3 regions of the Luteibacter sp. HA06 genome follow, and region 3 is predicted to be linked to each of the others. Evidence: riboswitches for the same ligand, from Rfam matches in the RefSeq annotation. Region 3 holds a riboswitch; each other region holds the start of a gene.
What was found. Region 3 has a riboswitch for cobalamin ahead of ACVWWJ_RS21705 (ribonucleoside-diphosphate reductase subunit alpha). Riboswitches for the same ligand answer to the same signal wherever they lie in the genome.

Region 1 (4,359 bases), 4.3 Mb from region 3:
GCCTGGTTTTCGCCATCATCCCGCGCCTGGTCAACCTGGTGCAGGTGTGGATCACCTCCCGGCGAAGCACGGTCGCCGCCGAGCGCCTCGATTTCTGGCTGAACCTGCTCGCCATCATCGTCGCCGTCGTCAATGCCTTCGTGCACAGCCGCGACGCGTATTCGGTGATCCCCGCCGGTGCATGGCTGTCGGCCCTTACGGTCCTGTTGCTGGCCGTCGCCCATATCGTCATTGCCGTGCGACCGACTGCTTCGGGGAACCTCATCCATGAATAAGACCCTCTACCGCAGTGTGCTCGCCATGGCCTGCGTGGCTGTCCTGGGCGGGTGCGACGAGAAAGCTTCGTACCAGCCGGACCAGCAGTCGGGCAGCAATCCGACCCTGCCCAATCCGCAGCGCTTCCTCGTGCCGCCGATGCAGGTGCCCGACAAGGCCGGCTGGAAAGCGGGCCAGACGCCGACCGTGGCGCCGGGTTTGAAGATCGACGCGATGGCCACCGGCCTGATGCACCCCCGCCAGCTCTACGTCCTTCCCAACGACGACGTGCTGGTCGTGGAATCCAATGGTCCGGGCACCGAGCCGGTCACAACGCCCAAGCAGCTCCTCGCCGGCATGGTGAAGAACCAGTCGGGCAAGGGTGGCAAGGGCGGCAATCGGATCACCCTGCTGCGCAAGAACGCCAGCGGCGGCTGGGACAAGCACATCTTCATCGAGAACCTGAATTCCCCGTTCGGCGTGCAGCTGATCGGCGATTCGCTGTACGTGGCCAACACCGACGGTATCGTGAAATTCCCCTATGCGGCGGGCGAGACCGAGATCAAGGCACCTGGGGTCGGTTTCACCGATCTGCCCAACACCATCAACCACCACTGGACCAAGTCGCTGCTGGCCAGTCCGGATGGCACCAAGCTCTACGTGGGCGTCGGCTCCAACAGCAACATCACCGAGAACGGCCTGGCCGTGGAATATCGCCGCGCGGACATCCTCGAGGTGGACGTCGCGACGGGCGCCAGCCGCATCTATGCGTCCGGGCTGCGCAATCCGACCGGCCTGCAATGGGAGCCCACCACCGGCAAGCTCTGGGCGATCGTGAACGAGCGTGATGAGATCGGTGCCGACCTCGTGCCTGATTACATGACCTCGGTACACGAGGGTGCGTTCTACGGCTGGCCCTATAGCTACTACGGCCAGAACGTGGACAGCCGGGTCAAGCCACAGCGCCCCGACATGGTCGCCAAGGCGATCAAGCCGGACTACGCCATCGGCTCGCACGTCGCTCCGCTCGGGCTCTTGATGTCCGCCACCAACGGCCTGCCGGCGCAGTTCCAGGGGGGCGCCTTCATCGGCGAACACGGCAGCTGGGATCGCTCGCCGCTGAGCGGCTACGAAGTGGTCTTCGTGGCGTTCAAGGATGGCACGCCCGTGGGCAAGCCGGTCTCCGTTGTCAGCGGCTTCTTCTCGAAGGACGAGAAGCAGCTGTTCGGTGCCCCGGTCGGGCTGGTGCAGGACAAGGAAGGCGCGATCCTGGTCGCCGATGACGTCGGCGACACGGTATGGCGCGTGACGGCGGCCACCAAGTAAGAAGCAGCCGCCGCTGGTGTGGGAGGAGGCTAAGTGTGGGAGGCTCTGTGTGGGAGCCGCTTCAGCGGCGATAGCCAGGCTTCCTCACCCCCCCCATCGCCGGCATAGCCGGCTCCCACACAAAGAAAATGGCCCGGGCGATCACTCGGCCCGGGCCCCCTCTTGCGCACGCCAGCCTTCCGGCGGGTGCGCTACAAACGTCCGCCTTAGCGGATGTTCTTTTTCTTTTCGTCCTTCGCGGCCTTCTTTTCTTTCATGGTCTTGGCCGGTTTTTTCTTGTCGCTCTTCTTTGAATCCAGACCCTTGCTCATACAGCCTCCTCAGTCAGGGTAAACGCGCGTGTCCTGCGCCCGATGCAAGACTACGCCAAACGGCCACCGTTGAGAGCTACCCATCGCCAGGTTCTACCGCACTGCAGCTTGAGCGGTTCGGCCGCCACGCTACACTCGGGAGATCACAGGTGTCCTGCCGCCACGTAAGCGGTGCGCAGGGTGAAACGGGAAGCCGGTGCGGATCACGAGATCCTATTCCGGCGCTGCCCCCGCAACGGTAAGCGAGAACACCCGACGATAAGACCACTGCGCGAAGCGCGGGAAGGTGTCGGGGTGGTGCGGTACGCATCGCTCGCAAGCCCGGAGACCGGCCTGTGCAGGTGCCTTCGGGTGCCTCCTCGGGTGTTGCGGCGGGCAACCGGACGGGCTGATACGGCGCGGCCACCCGCTGCTCCGCGTCCTCTTGTCTGCTCCGCAGCACCCATTTCGCGGGTGAGCGTACGGAGCAGGACCATGAACAAGCTGGACTCAGTTGCGGCCGATGTCGCGACCGTTAAATTACTGATCGACGGTGTCTTCGTCGAATCCAAAACCACCGAATGGCGCGACGTCGTCAACCCCGCGACGCAGGCCGTGCTTGCGCGCGTGCCGTTCGCGACGCCTGACGAAGTGAACGCTGCGGTGGCCGCCGCGGCACAAGCCTTCAAGAGCTGGCGCAAGACACCCATCGGCGTACGCGCGCGCATCTTCCTGAAATACCAGCAGCTGATCCGCGAGAACATGGGCGAACTCGCCGCCCTGCTCAGCGCGGAACAGGGCAAGACCCTCCCCGATGCCGAAGGCGACGTGTTCCGCGGCCTGGAAGTGGTCGAGCACGCGGCGGCGATCGGCAACCTGCAGCTGGGTGAGTTGGCCAATAACGTGGCCGGCGGCGTGGACACCTTTACCCTGCTGCAGCCGATCGGCGTCTGCGCGGGGATCACGCCGTTCAACTTCCCGGCGATGATCCCGCTGTGGATGTTCCCGATGGCCATCGCCACGGGTAACACCTTCGTACTCAAGCCTTCGGAGCAGGACCCGATGGTGACGATGCGCCTGGTGGAGCTGGCTCTCGAGGCCGGCGTTCCCAAGGGCGTGCTCAACGTGGTGCACGGTGGCGAAGCCGTGGTCAATGCGATCTGCGACCACGCCGATATCAAGGCGGTGTCCTTTGTCGGTTCTACGCGGGTCGGCACGCACGTCTATCACCGCGCTTCGCAGGCGGGTAAGCGCGTGCAGTGCATGATGGGCGCGAAGAACCACGCCGTCGTGCTGCCCGATGCGAACAAGGAGCAGACACTCAACGCACTTGCCGGTGCCGCCTTCGGTGCGGCAGGCCAGCGCTGCATGGCCGCCTCCACCGCCGTGCTGGTAGGTGAGGCGCAGTCCTGGATCCCGGAACTCGTGGCCAAGGCAAAGACGCTCAAGGTCGGCGCAGGCAACGCGGCGGGCACCGACGTCGGCCCGCTGATTTCCTGCGCGGCGCGCGAGCGCGTCGAGGCCTTCATCGCTTCCGGCGTGGAGCAGGGTGCCACGCTCGAGCTCGACGGACGAAAGCCATCCGTGCCGGGTTTCGAGGAAGGCAACTTCGTCGGCCCGACGATCTTCTCGGGCGTGCGTCCGGGCATGCGTATCTATGACGAGGAAATCTTCGGCCCGGTGCTCGTCATCCTTGCGGCAGCCTCGCTCGACGACGCGATCGACCTGGTCAACGCCAATCCGAATGGCAACGGCACGGCCGTGTTTACCCAGTCGGGTGCGGCAGCGCGTCGTTTTCAGGAAGACATCGATGTCGGCCAGGTAGGTATCAACGTGCCGATTCCGGTGCCCGTGCCGCTGTTCTCGTTCACCGGCTCGCGCGCCTCGAAGCTGGGCGACCTTGGCCCCTATGGCAAGCAGGTCGTCATGTTCTATACCCAGACCAAGACGGTGACCCAGCGCTGGTTCGATGACGACACACTGCATGTCGGCGTCAACACCACCATCAGCCTGAAGTGATGGCCGCGCTCATGGACATGCCGCGGGTTCCACCACCCCAGACTGACCTGAATGACGAGCAGCTCGCCTATCGCGATGCCGCGCACGCGTTCGCCATGGCCGAGCTGGCTCCGCATGCCGCACGCTGGGACGCCGAGAGCGAGTTTCCGCGCGAGGCGATCGGCAAGGCCGGAGAGCTCGGCTTTTGCGGGCTCTACGTCGACGAGCAGGCTGGCGGCACCGGCCTCACCCGCCTCGATGCCACCGTCGTCTTCGAGGAGCTGGCGGCTCTCGATCCGTCGACGGCGGCCTTCATCAGCATCCACAACATGGCCACCTGGATGCTCACCGCGCACGCGACACCGGCCGTACGCGACACCTGGGGTCCCCTGCTCGCCAGCGGGGAAAAGCTGGCCTCCTACTGCCTCACCGAGCCGGGTGCTGGCTCGGACGCCGGATCGCTGAAGACGCGCGCCGAGCGCGACGGCGA
Region 2 (4,359 bases), 3.8 Mb from region 3:
TCCTTCCGTGGAGACAGCGGCCCTCGTCGATGGGCTGGAAGCGGCACGTCGTGCGTTGTTCCCGGAGTTGTCGAAGTCGGTACCGGCGTCGCGGTATGGCGTCAAGGCGGCGGTGACTGCGTAAACCTCTGCCATGTAAGAGCCGATTCATCGGCTCTTACATGGTGCGGCGGCGGGCGATGGCTTGTTCGATGATGTCTGCGGCGACGCGCGCACCGTTTTCCGCCCGAATCACCGCCGCTGCGCGCTGGGCTCTCGACGCGACGGCTTCATCCATCAACAGCGCACGTAGTTTCTCGGCGGCAACGCCGGCGCGATAACGCGATGCCGGCAACACATCGCCCACACCGAGCCGGACCACGCGCGCCGCGTTGTCCGGCTGATCGAAACCGTGGGGCACCACGAGTTCGGGGCAGCCGGCGCGCAAGGCCTCCTGCGTCGTTCCGATGCCACCGTGGTGCACGACAGCCGCGGCGCGCCCGAACAAAGCGCCGTGCGGCGCATATTCCGCAGCGAAGGTCCCGTCCGGAAGCACGGCAGGCAGCCGTGCACGCATCTCGGGCGAGCCGGTGAGCAGTACGGCCCGTCGACCTAGCGCTGCCGCAACCGACATGCTTTCGCGAAGAAAGCTCTCGCCGGCATGTACCGCCGCCGAGCCCAGCGAGAACACCAACGGCGCTTCCCCGGCGTCGAGGAAGCCATGCAATGCCGACGGCAGCATGTCGCCCGACGGCGTGTAGCGGCAGTATCCGGTGACCACGCTGTGCGCAGGCGCATCTTGCGGCGGCCGCCCCAACAGAGGCGAGTACATGGCCAACACCCCGTCGCGCGCGTGCTGGCCCCGGTGGAAAGGATCGCCCCAGACCGACACCGGCGCCAGTCCGAGCGACTGCCGGAAGCGGCGCACGGCTTTCGTCCAGGGTGAGGTGACCGTCTCGCTGATACGCCGTACCCAGGCACCACGGCGGGGCGACGAACGAAAGAACGCGTCCAGCCGGTCGATGCCCGTGGCCGGGGGATCGAACGCCGACAGGAACACCGCAGGCGACAGCGCCGCCGACAGCCACGTGATCCGTCGCGTCTCGCCAAGAATCTGCCCGGCGAAGGCGAGTGTGGAGGTCACGATCGCATCGGCATCGGCGCAAACAGGGGCCAGCGCCGCATAGCTGTCGGCGACATCGGCCGCGGCAAGGTCACGCACGACGAAGCGCGGTCCGCGCCAGGGATGAAACGCGCGGGCGGCGAAAGCGGCTTTGTCTTCGGGCTCGGCGATGCCACTGGCCAGCACAAAGTCCAGACCGGCCTCCGCCACGGCGTCGCGATGGATACCGTGGGCACCGATCGTGATGCGATACCCGCGTTCGCGCAGTTCCCGCCCCACGGCGAGAAAAGGAAACAGGTCACCCTGCGATCCGACGGTCGCCATCACGATGTGCCTTTCGCTCATGGCGCGCTCCCTGGGGTGGAGGCACATCCTCGCTGGGCGGATGTGGAGACGACGCATCGCCGTCGATTGACTTTGGGCGTCCATACGGCTAATTTTCCGCCGGTCAGCGGTCTTTATCTCTTTATGCGAATAGAAAGATAAAGCTAAGAGGGAAGCCGGTGAGAATCCGGCGCTGCCCCGCAGCGGTATATGGAGACGAGTCCGTCACAGGCACTGGATCGATGGCGATCCGGGAAGCGACGAGCAAGGCGGCACCAATCCGGTGCCACATCCACGAGCCCGAAGACCTGCCGCCGACCGGAACGCACGCGCCGTCATGGGCGCGAATGCTCCGTCCGACCTGGATGACCGCCTGGCGAGGGCTGTTCCTCGCAAGGGGTGCTCATCCGGTTCGCCCGCGGGGGCGAAGGTCGACGGCTAGCCACATGACGTGCTCCTGCCTGCCGCGCCCGGTCGCGGTGGCGCGCGTGCGTTCGTGTCCAGCCGCCCTTCCCTCCTCTTTGCCACGAAGAGGAATCATCCATGCCACACGTAACCTACCCGGGCTTCCCCCGCATTGGCCGGCGCCGCGAACTCAAGCGCGCCCTCGAAAGCCACTGGAAGGGAGAGACCCGTGCCGACGAGCTGCTCGCCGTCGCGCGTGAACTGCGCCACCGCCACTGGAAACTCGCCCGCGACGCGGGCGCCGACAGCGTCCCCGTCAACGACTTCTCGTTGTACGACCATGTACTCGACGCGGCCGTCCTGGTCGACGCCATCCCGACGCGCTACCGCGCGCTCGCCGATCGCGATGCTCTCACCGGCTACTTCGCCATGGCACGTGGCCATCAGGACGGCGACGTCGACCTGCACGCGATGGAAATGACCAAGTGGTTCGATACGAACTACCACTACATCGTGCCGGAACTCGAAGCCGGGCAGTCCTTCGCCGCGCGGCCTGAAAAGGTCGTCGCCGAATATCGCGAAGCGGTCGCGGCCGGCCATGCCGCGCGCCCCGTGCTGCTGGGACCGGTGAGCTTCCTGCGCCTGGCCAAGACCATCGACGGCAGCGACCCGCTTGCCCTGCTCGATCGGCTGCTTCCGGCGTGGCTTGGCGTCGTCGACGCCCTGGCGGATGCGGGCGCCGATTGGCTGCAAGTCGACGAGCCCACCCTCGTGCTCGACCTGGATGCCGACTGGCGCGAGGCCTTCCGCCGCGCGTACGCTGCCGTCGCCACGCACGGCCGGGTCCGCGTGCTGCTGGCCACCTACTTCGGTGAGCTCGGCGCCAACCTCGAACTGGCCACATCGCTTCCTGTCGCCGGCCTTCATGTCGATCTCGCCCGTGCCCCCGGCCAGTTGGATGCCGTTCTCGACGCCCTGCCGGCCGACCGGGTGCTGTCGGCCGGCGTGCTCGACGGTCGCAACATCTGGCTGAGCGATCCGGCGACCATCCTCCCGCGCGTGGACCGGCTTCTTGCCCGCCTCGGCCACGACCGCCTGTGGCTCTCCACCTCGTGCTCCCTGCTGCACGTACCGATCGACGTGTCCGAAGAGAAACACCTGCCTGCCCATCTGGCGGAGTGGCTGTCGTTCGCCCGGCAGAAGATCGCCGAGCTGCGCCGCTACGCCGACGCCGTCGCCGGCAGTGAGGCTGCACGAAAGACACTGACCCGCCAGCACGACATCGTCGCCAGCCGCCAGAGCTCGGGCGACGTGGTACGTGCGGACGTGCGTGCCCGCGTTCGCCAGCTCACCCCGCAGTTCGGCCAGCGTCGCTCCGGCTTCGCCTTCCGCGCCGCCGTGCAACGTGAGCGTTTCGACCTGCCCGACCTGCCGACGACGACCATCGGTTCGTTCCCGCAGACCAACGACCTGCGTATTGCCCGCGCCGCGCATCGCTCGGGCAAGCTTGACGACGACGCCTACGCGGGCATTCTCCGCGATGAGGTGCGTCGCGTCGTGCGCTTCCAGGAGGAGGCCGGCATCGATGTGCTGGTGCACGGCGAGCCCGAGCGCAACGACATGGTCGAGTACTTCGGCGAGCAACTGGATGGCTATGCGTTCACCTCGCTCGGCTGGGTGCAGAGCTACGGCTCACGCTGCGTCAAGCCGCCGATCATCTACGGCGATGTCGCACGTCCCAATCCGATGACGGTGGCGTGGTCGGCCTATGCGCAGTCCCTCACCGACCGGCCCATGAAGGGCATGCTCACCGGCCCGGTGACGATGCTGCAGTGGTCCTTCGTGCGCGACGACCTCGCGCGCTCCGAGGTCTGCCGGCAGATCGCCCTTGCCCTGCGCGACGAAGTGCACGATCTCGAGAAGGCTGGCATCGGCATCGTCCAGATCGACGAGCCGGCGCTCCGCGAAGGCCTGCCCCTGCGTCGCGCCGACTGGGATGCGTATCTTGCCTGGGCAGTCGATGCCTTCCGCATCACCGCCGGCGGCGTGAGCGATGCGACCCAGGTACACACCCACATGTGCTACTCGGAGTTCAACGACATCATCGAGGCCGTCGCCGCGATGGATGCGGACGTCATCTCGATCGAGACCAGCCGGTCACGCATGGAGCTGCTGGACGCCTTCACACGCTTTCAGTACCCCAACGGTATTGGCCCCGGCGTCTACGACATCCACTCGCCCCGCGTGCCGACCGAGGTCGAAATGGCCGATCTGCTGGCCCGGGCCCTTCAGGTCCTCCGTCCCGACCAGCTCTGGGTCAACCCGGACTGCGGCCTGAAGACCCGCGGCTGGCCGGAGGTATCCGCGGCCCTGAAAGGCATGGTGGCGGTGGCAAAAGCCGCCCGGGAGCGCCTGGCCGCGGTGGCCTGAGCCGCCTCCGCGCTGATCGTCTCTGGCCTGATCATGTCTGGTCTGATCATGTCTGGCCTGATCATTTGTGGCCTGATCATTTGTGGCCTGATTTCCCT
Region 3 (4,359 bases):
GCGCAGCAGTTCGTCCATGTCGCGGACAAAACGACCGATATTCACCACCTTGGGTGCCAGCGGCTGGCGACGGCCGAAGGCGAGCAACTGGGAAGCAAGCTTGGAACCCCGCGTGACGCCGGCCATGGCGTTGGCGACGCGACGCTCGGCGCGTTCGTTCCCGGCGACGTCGGCCGAGAGGAGCTGGAGGTTGCCGCTGATCACCTGGAGCAGGTTGTTGAAGTCGTGCGCCACGCCGCCGGTGAGGTTGCCGATCGCGTCCATCTTCTGCGCCTGGCGCAGCTGTTCCTGGGCCACGTCGAGAGCGGCGTCACGCTCGCGCTCGGCCGAGACGTCGCGCGCCACGGCGAAAATCAGCCCATCGCTCGGCACCGCGCGCCACGAAAGCGTACGCAGGCCGCCGTCGGCGGTGCGATAGCGGTTCTCGAAGCGAAGCGTCGTTTCGCCCTCGGCAAGGTGACCGGTTTCATCCTGCGTGCGCGGCACGTCCTCCGGATGAACGAAGTCGAGGTAGGAGCGGCCGATCGTGTCGCGCTCGCTCCAGCCGAGGATGGCGGTCCACGCCGGGTTGACCGAGAGCAGGCGCGTTTCGGTGTCGGCGACGACCAGGATGTCGCTGGACAGGGTCCAGACCCGGTCGCGCTCATAGGTACGCTCGACCACCTGGCGCTCGAGGTCCTTGGCGAGCAACCGCAACTCGTGCTCTGCACGGCGCCGCTCCACCGCCACGCGCGTGCGGCTGGCCACTTCACTGACGAAGCTGATCTCTTCCTCGGGCCATTCACGGGGCACTTCGTGGTTGAGATATAGCAAGGCCACGAAGCCGCCGCGCTCGGTCACCGGCATATTGATGAAGGACAGCGCGCGGATCCCGTCCAGCGCGTCGGCGGTGGACGCGGTCCGTGGGTCCGTCCTGGCATCGGTTATCACGGTGGTCACGCCGCGCTTCAGCTCGTCGATGTAGCTGCCGTAATCGCGGAAGTGCAGCACGCCGGCGAGGGTCTGGATACCCGGCGCGTTCCAGTCACGCTCCACCGCGATGGTCTCGGCGACGGGGTCGATCGTGCCGTACCCGGCCCGGCTCACCTTGAGCGTCCGGCCCAGCACTTCGGCGACTCGATAGGCGATTTCGGCCGGATCTTCGAGGTCGCGCAGCAGGTTGCCGATCTCGATCAGGGCCAGGCGTCGGTCTTCGGCGGCGCCGGTGCTCCCTGTCTCCGGGTTCGCGGAGCGGATGGTGACAGCCACGGTGGCCGGCAGACCGGGCCGGGCCTCGAGTGACACCCGCACGGTATCGCCGTCCGCCGTGACAAGGGCCAGCTCCCGCACCCCGTTCCCGGGGGCGGCCAGCGGCAAGGCAGCGAGTAGCCGATCGCGGCTCCCCGCATCCCACAGGCCCATGAACCCTGACGGCTCGTGCTCGCGCAGGCGCGCCGCGACCCAGGCGTTGGCGTACAGCAGCTCTCCCGAGGCTGTCACGGCGGCGAAGCCGAACGGCAGGCCATCGAGCGCATGGGAAAGGAGGGTCTGGTCCTGCAATGCGAACGATGAGGGCATCAGTCGAGCAATCGTGGGATGGGAATGGGCCGCGATTTTATCGGGTGATTGTGGTTCCCTTTGTGTAGACGATCTTCACGAAACCCTCATGCCGCCGGTCACGAAAAGCGCTTGACAAAAGGGAGTCCCAAGCCGATCAAGCACCTAGGCCAAACACCCTACATCTTGTGTTGACGCACCCCTTCACCAGCTATATGGTGTGTCCCGTTGGTGTCCGAAGAGGCGCGACTGCCCGTCGGACTTAATAGGGAATACCGGTGTGAATCCGGAACTGCCCCGCAGCGGTAAGTGGAAACGACCCCGTTCATTGCACTGGTCCTTCGGGGGCTGGGAAGCGACGGGTAGGCGGATCGGAAGGTCCATGTCCACGAGTCCGAAGACCTGCCAACAATCGGAGCCCGAGCGGCCTCGATAGTGGTGACGGCTTCCGCGGGGAAGCACGTCGCGGATCGGAGCCCTTCACGGCGCTCCGTCCCGACGTTTCCCGTGTTTCGCCCCCATCGCATCGAGCCTTGCCCTCGGGATCGGGGTTTGACCAAGGCCATGGGGCTGCCAACACAATGACGACGATGGATTCCGCAGCGCGCGAGCGCACCGAGACGGCCGATGCGGCCGCCACCCCCTCCGCTGCAACCGACAAGGCGCCTGCCGCCGGTTACAGGAACGACGCGCCGCCGGCCTTCGCGCTGACGCCGCCGCACAATCCCGGACAGATGCGCGTGACCAAGCGCAACGGCGGCCATGAAGTGGTCGACGTGAACAAGATCGTGCGCGCGGTCACACGCAGCGCCGATGGCCTGTTCGCGGTCGATCCGATGCGCGTGGCGCTGAAGACGATCGGCGGCCTGTATGACGGCGCCACCACCCAGGAACTCGACCAGCTGTCGATCCGCACCTCGGCCGCGCTGACTGCCGAAGAGCCGGAATACGGCCAGCTCGCTGCACGCCTGCTCGCCGCCTTCGTCGACAAGGAAGTGTCGGGCCAGGACATCCAGTCGTTCTCGCAGTCGATCTCCACCGGTTTCGACCTCGGCATCCTCAACGAGCGCCTTCGCGACTTCGTGCAGATCAACGCACGTAAGCTCAACGATGCGATCGACACCACCGGTTCGCGTCGCTTCGAGTACTTCGGCCTGCGCACGGTGTACGACCGTTACCTGCTGCGCCACCCGACCAAGCGCTTCGTCATCGAGACGCCGCAGTACTTCTTCATGCGCATCGCCTGCGCGCTCGGTGGCAACGACGTCGCCGAGACGCTGGAGCTGTACCGCATGCTCTCGTCGCTGGAGTACCTGGCCAGCTCGCCGACCCTGTTCAACGCCGGTACCGCGCACGAGCAGCTGTCGTCGTGCTTCCTGCTCGACTCGCCGCAGGACGCACTCGAATCCATCTACGCCAAGTACGGCGACGTGGCCCAGCTGTCGAAGTTTGCCGGCGGCATCGGCCTCGCTTACTCGCGCATCCGTTCGCGCGGTTCGCTGATCAAGGGGACCAATGGCCATTCAAACGGCCTCGTGCCCTGGCTGAAGACGCTCGACGCCTCCGTGGCCGCAGTGAACCAGGGTGGCAAGCGCAAGGGCGCGGCCTGCGTGTACCTGGAATCCTGGCATGCGGACATCGAGGAATTCCTCGAGCTGCGTGAGAACACCGGCGACGACGCGCGCCGCACGCACAACCTCAACCTCGCCAACTGGGTGCCCGACCTCTTCATGCGCCGCGTGGAGATCGACGGTGACTGGTCGCTGTTCGACCCGAAGATCGTGCCGCACTTCGTCGACACCTGGGGCCCGACCTTCGACGCCGCCTATGAGAAGGCTGAAGCCGAAGGCCTCGCTTCGAAGTCGATCAAGGCGCGTGAGCTCTACGCTCGCATGCTGCGTTCGCTGGCCCAGACCGGCAACGGCTGGATGACCTTCAAGGATCGTTCCAACGCGACCAGCAACCAGACTGCCCTGCCGCAGAACGTCATCCACCTGTCGAACCTGTGCACCGAGATCCTCGAAGTGACCTCGGAAGGCGAGACTGCGGTGTGCAACCTCGGCTCGGTGAACCTTGCCCGCCACGTGGTGGACGGCCAGTTCGACTACGACAAGCTCGCCACCACGGTGCGTACCGCCGTGCGCCAGCTCAACCGCGTCATCGATCTCAATTTCTACCCGATCGCCACGGCGAAGACGGCGAACATGAAGTGGCGCCCGGTCGGTCTCGGCGTGATGGGCTTGCAGGACGTCTTCTTCAAGCTTCGCCTGCCGTTCGATTCGGAAGAAGCGCGCAAGCTGTCGACGCGCATCCAGGAAGAGATCTACTTCCACGCGCTGTCCATGTCCAACGAGATCGCCGAGCGCGACGGCCCGCTGCCGGGCTTCGAAGAAACCCGCTCCGCCAACGGCGAAATGCAGTTCGACTACTGGCCGGCCGCTACGCCGAACGATCTGGACGGCCGCTGGGCCGAGCTACGCGAGAAGATCAAGGCCAAGGGCCTGCGCAACTCGCTGCTCATCGCCATCGCGCCGACCGCCACCATCGCCTCGATCGCCGGTTGCTACGAGTGCATCGAGCCGCAGGTATCCAACCTGTTCAAGCGCGAGACGCTCTCGGGCGACTTCCTCGTCGTCAACCGTTACCTGGTCGACGAGCTGAAGACGCTCGGCCTGTGGACCGCCGAAGTGCGCGACCAGATCAAGCTTGCCGAAGGCTCGGTACAGGGCATCACGTCCATCCCCGCCCGGCTGCGCGAGGTGTACCGCACCACGTGGGAACTGCCGCAGAAGGCCCTCATCGACCTCGCCGCCGCGCGCGGTG

Region 1: another riboswitch for cobalamin. It lies ahead of ACVWWJ_RS01475 (CoA-acylating methylmalonate-semialdehyde dehydrogenase); the one in region 3 lies ahead of ACVWWJ_RS21705 (ribonucleoside-diphosphate reductase subunit alpha).
Region 2: another riboswitch for cobalamin. It lies ahead of metE (5-methyltetrahydropteroyltriglutamate--homocysteine S-methyltransferase); the one in region 3 lies ahead of ACVWWJ_RS21705 (ribonucleoside-diphosphate reductase subunit alpha).

What each region holds. Positions count from the first base shown of each region.
Region 1 is NZ_JBSSDZ010000001.1:350,661-355,019, reverse strand. It holds gene ACVWWJ_RS01485 (DUF2231 domain-containing protein) at 1-275, shown strand, start outside; gene ACVWWJ_RS01480 (PQQ-dependent sugar dehydrogenase) at 268-1,581, shown strand; cobalamin riboswitch at 2,023-2,243, shown strand; gene ACVWWJ_RS01475 (CoA-acylating methylmalonate-semialdehyde dehydrogenase) at 2,367-3,890, shown strand; gene ACVWWJ_RS01470 (acyl-CoA dehydrogenase family protein) at 3,902-4,359, shown strand, end outside.
Region 2 is NZ_JBSSDZ010000001.1:871,362-875,720, reverse strand. It holds gene ACVWWJ_RS03820 (SDR family NAD(P)-dependent oxidoreductase) at 1-124, shown strand, start outside; gene ACVWWJ_RS03815 (glycosyltransferase) at 158-1,447, opposite strand; cobalamin riboswitch at 1,538-1,756, shown strand; gene metE (5-methyltetrahydropteroyltriglutamate--homocysteine S-methyltransferase) at 1,970-4,261, shown strand.
Region 3 is NZ_JBSSDZ010000001.1:4,693,759-4,698,117, forward strand. It holds gene ACVWWJ_RS21700 (response regulator) at 1-1,557, opposite strand, end outside; cobalamin riboswitch at 1,749-1,960, shown strand; gene ACVWWJ_RS21705 (ribonucleoside-diphosphate reductase subunit alpha) at 2,118-4,359, shown strand, end outside.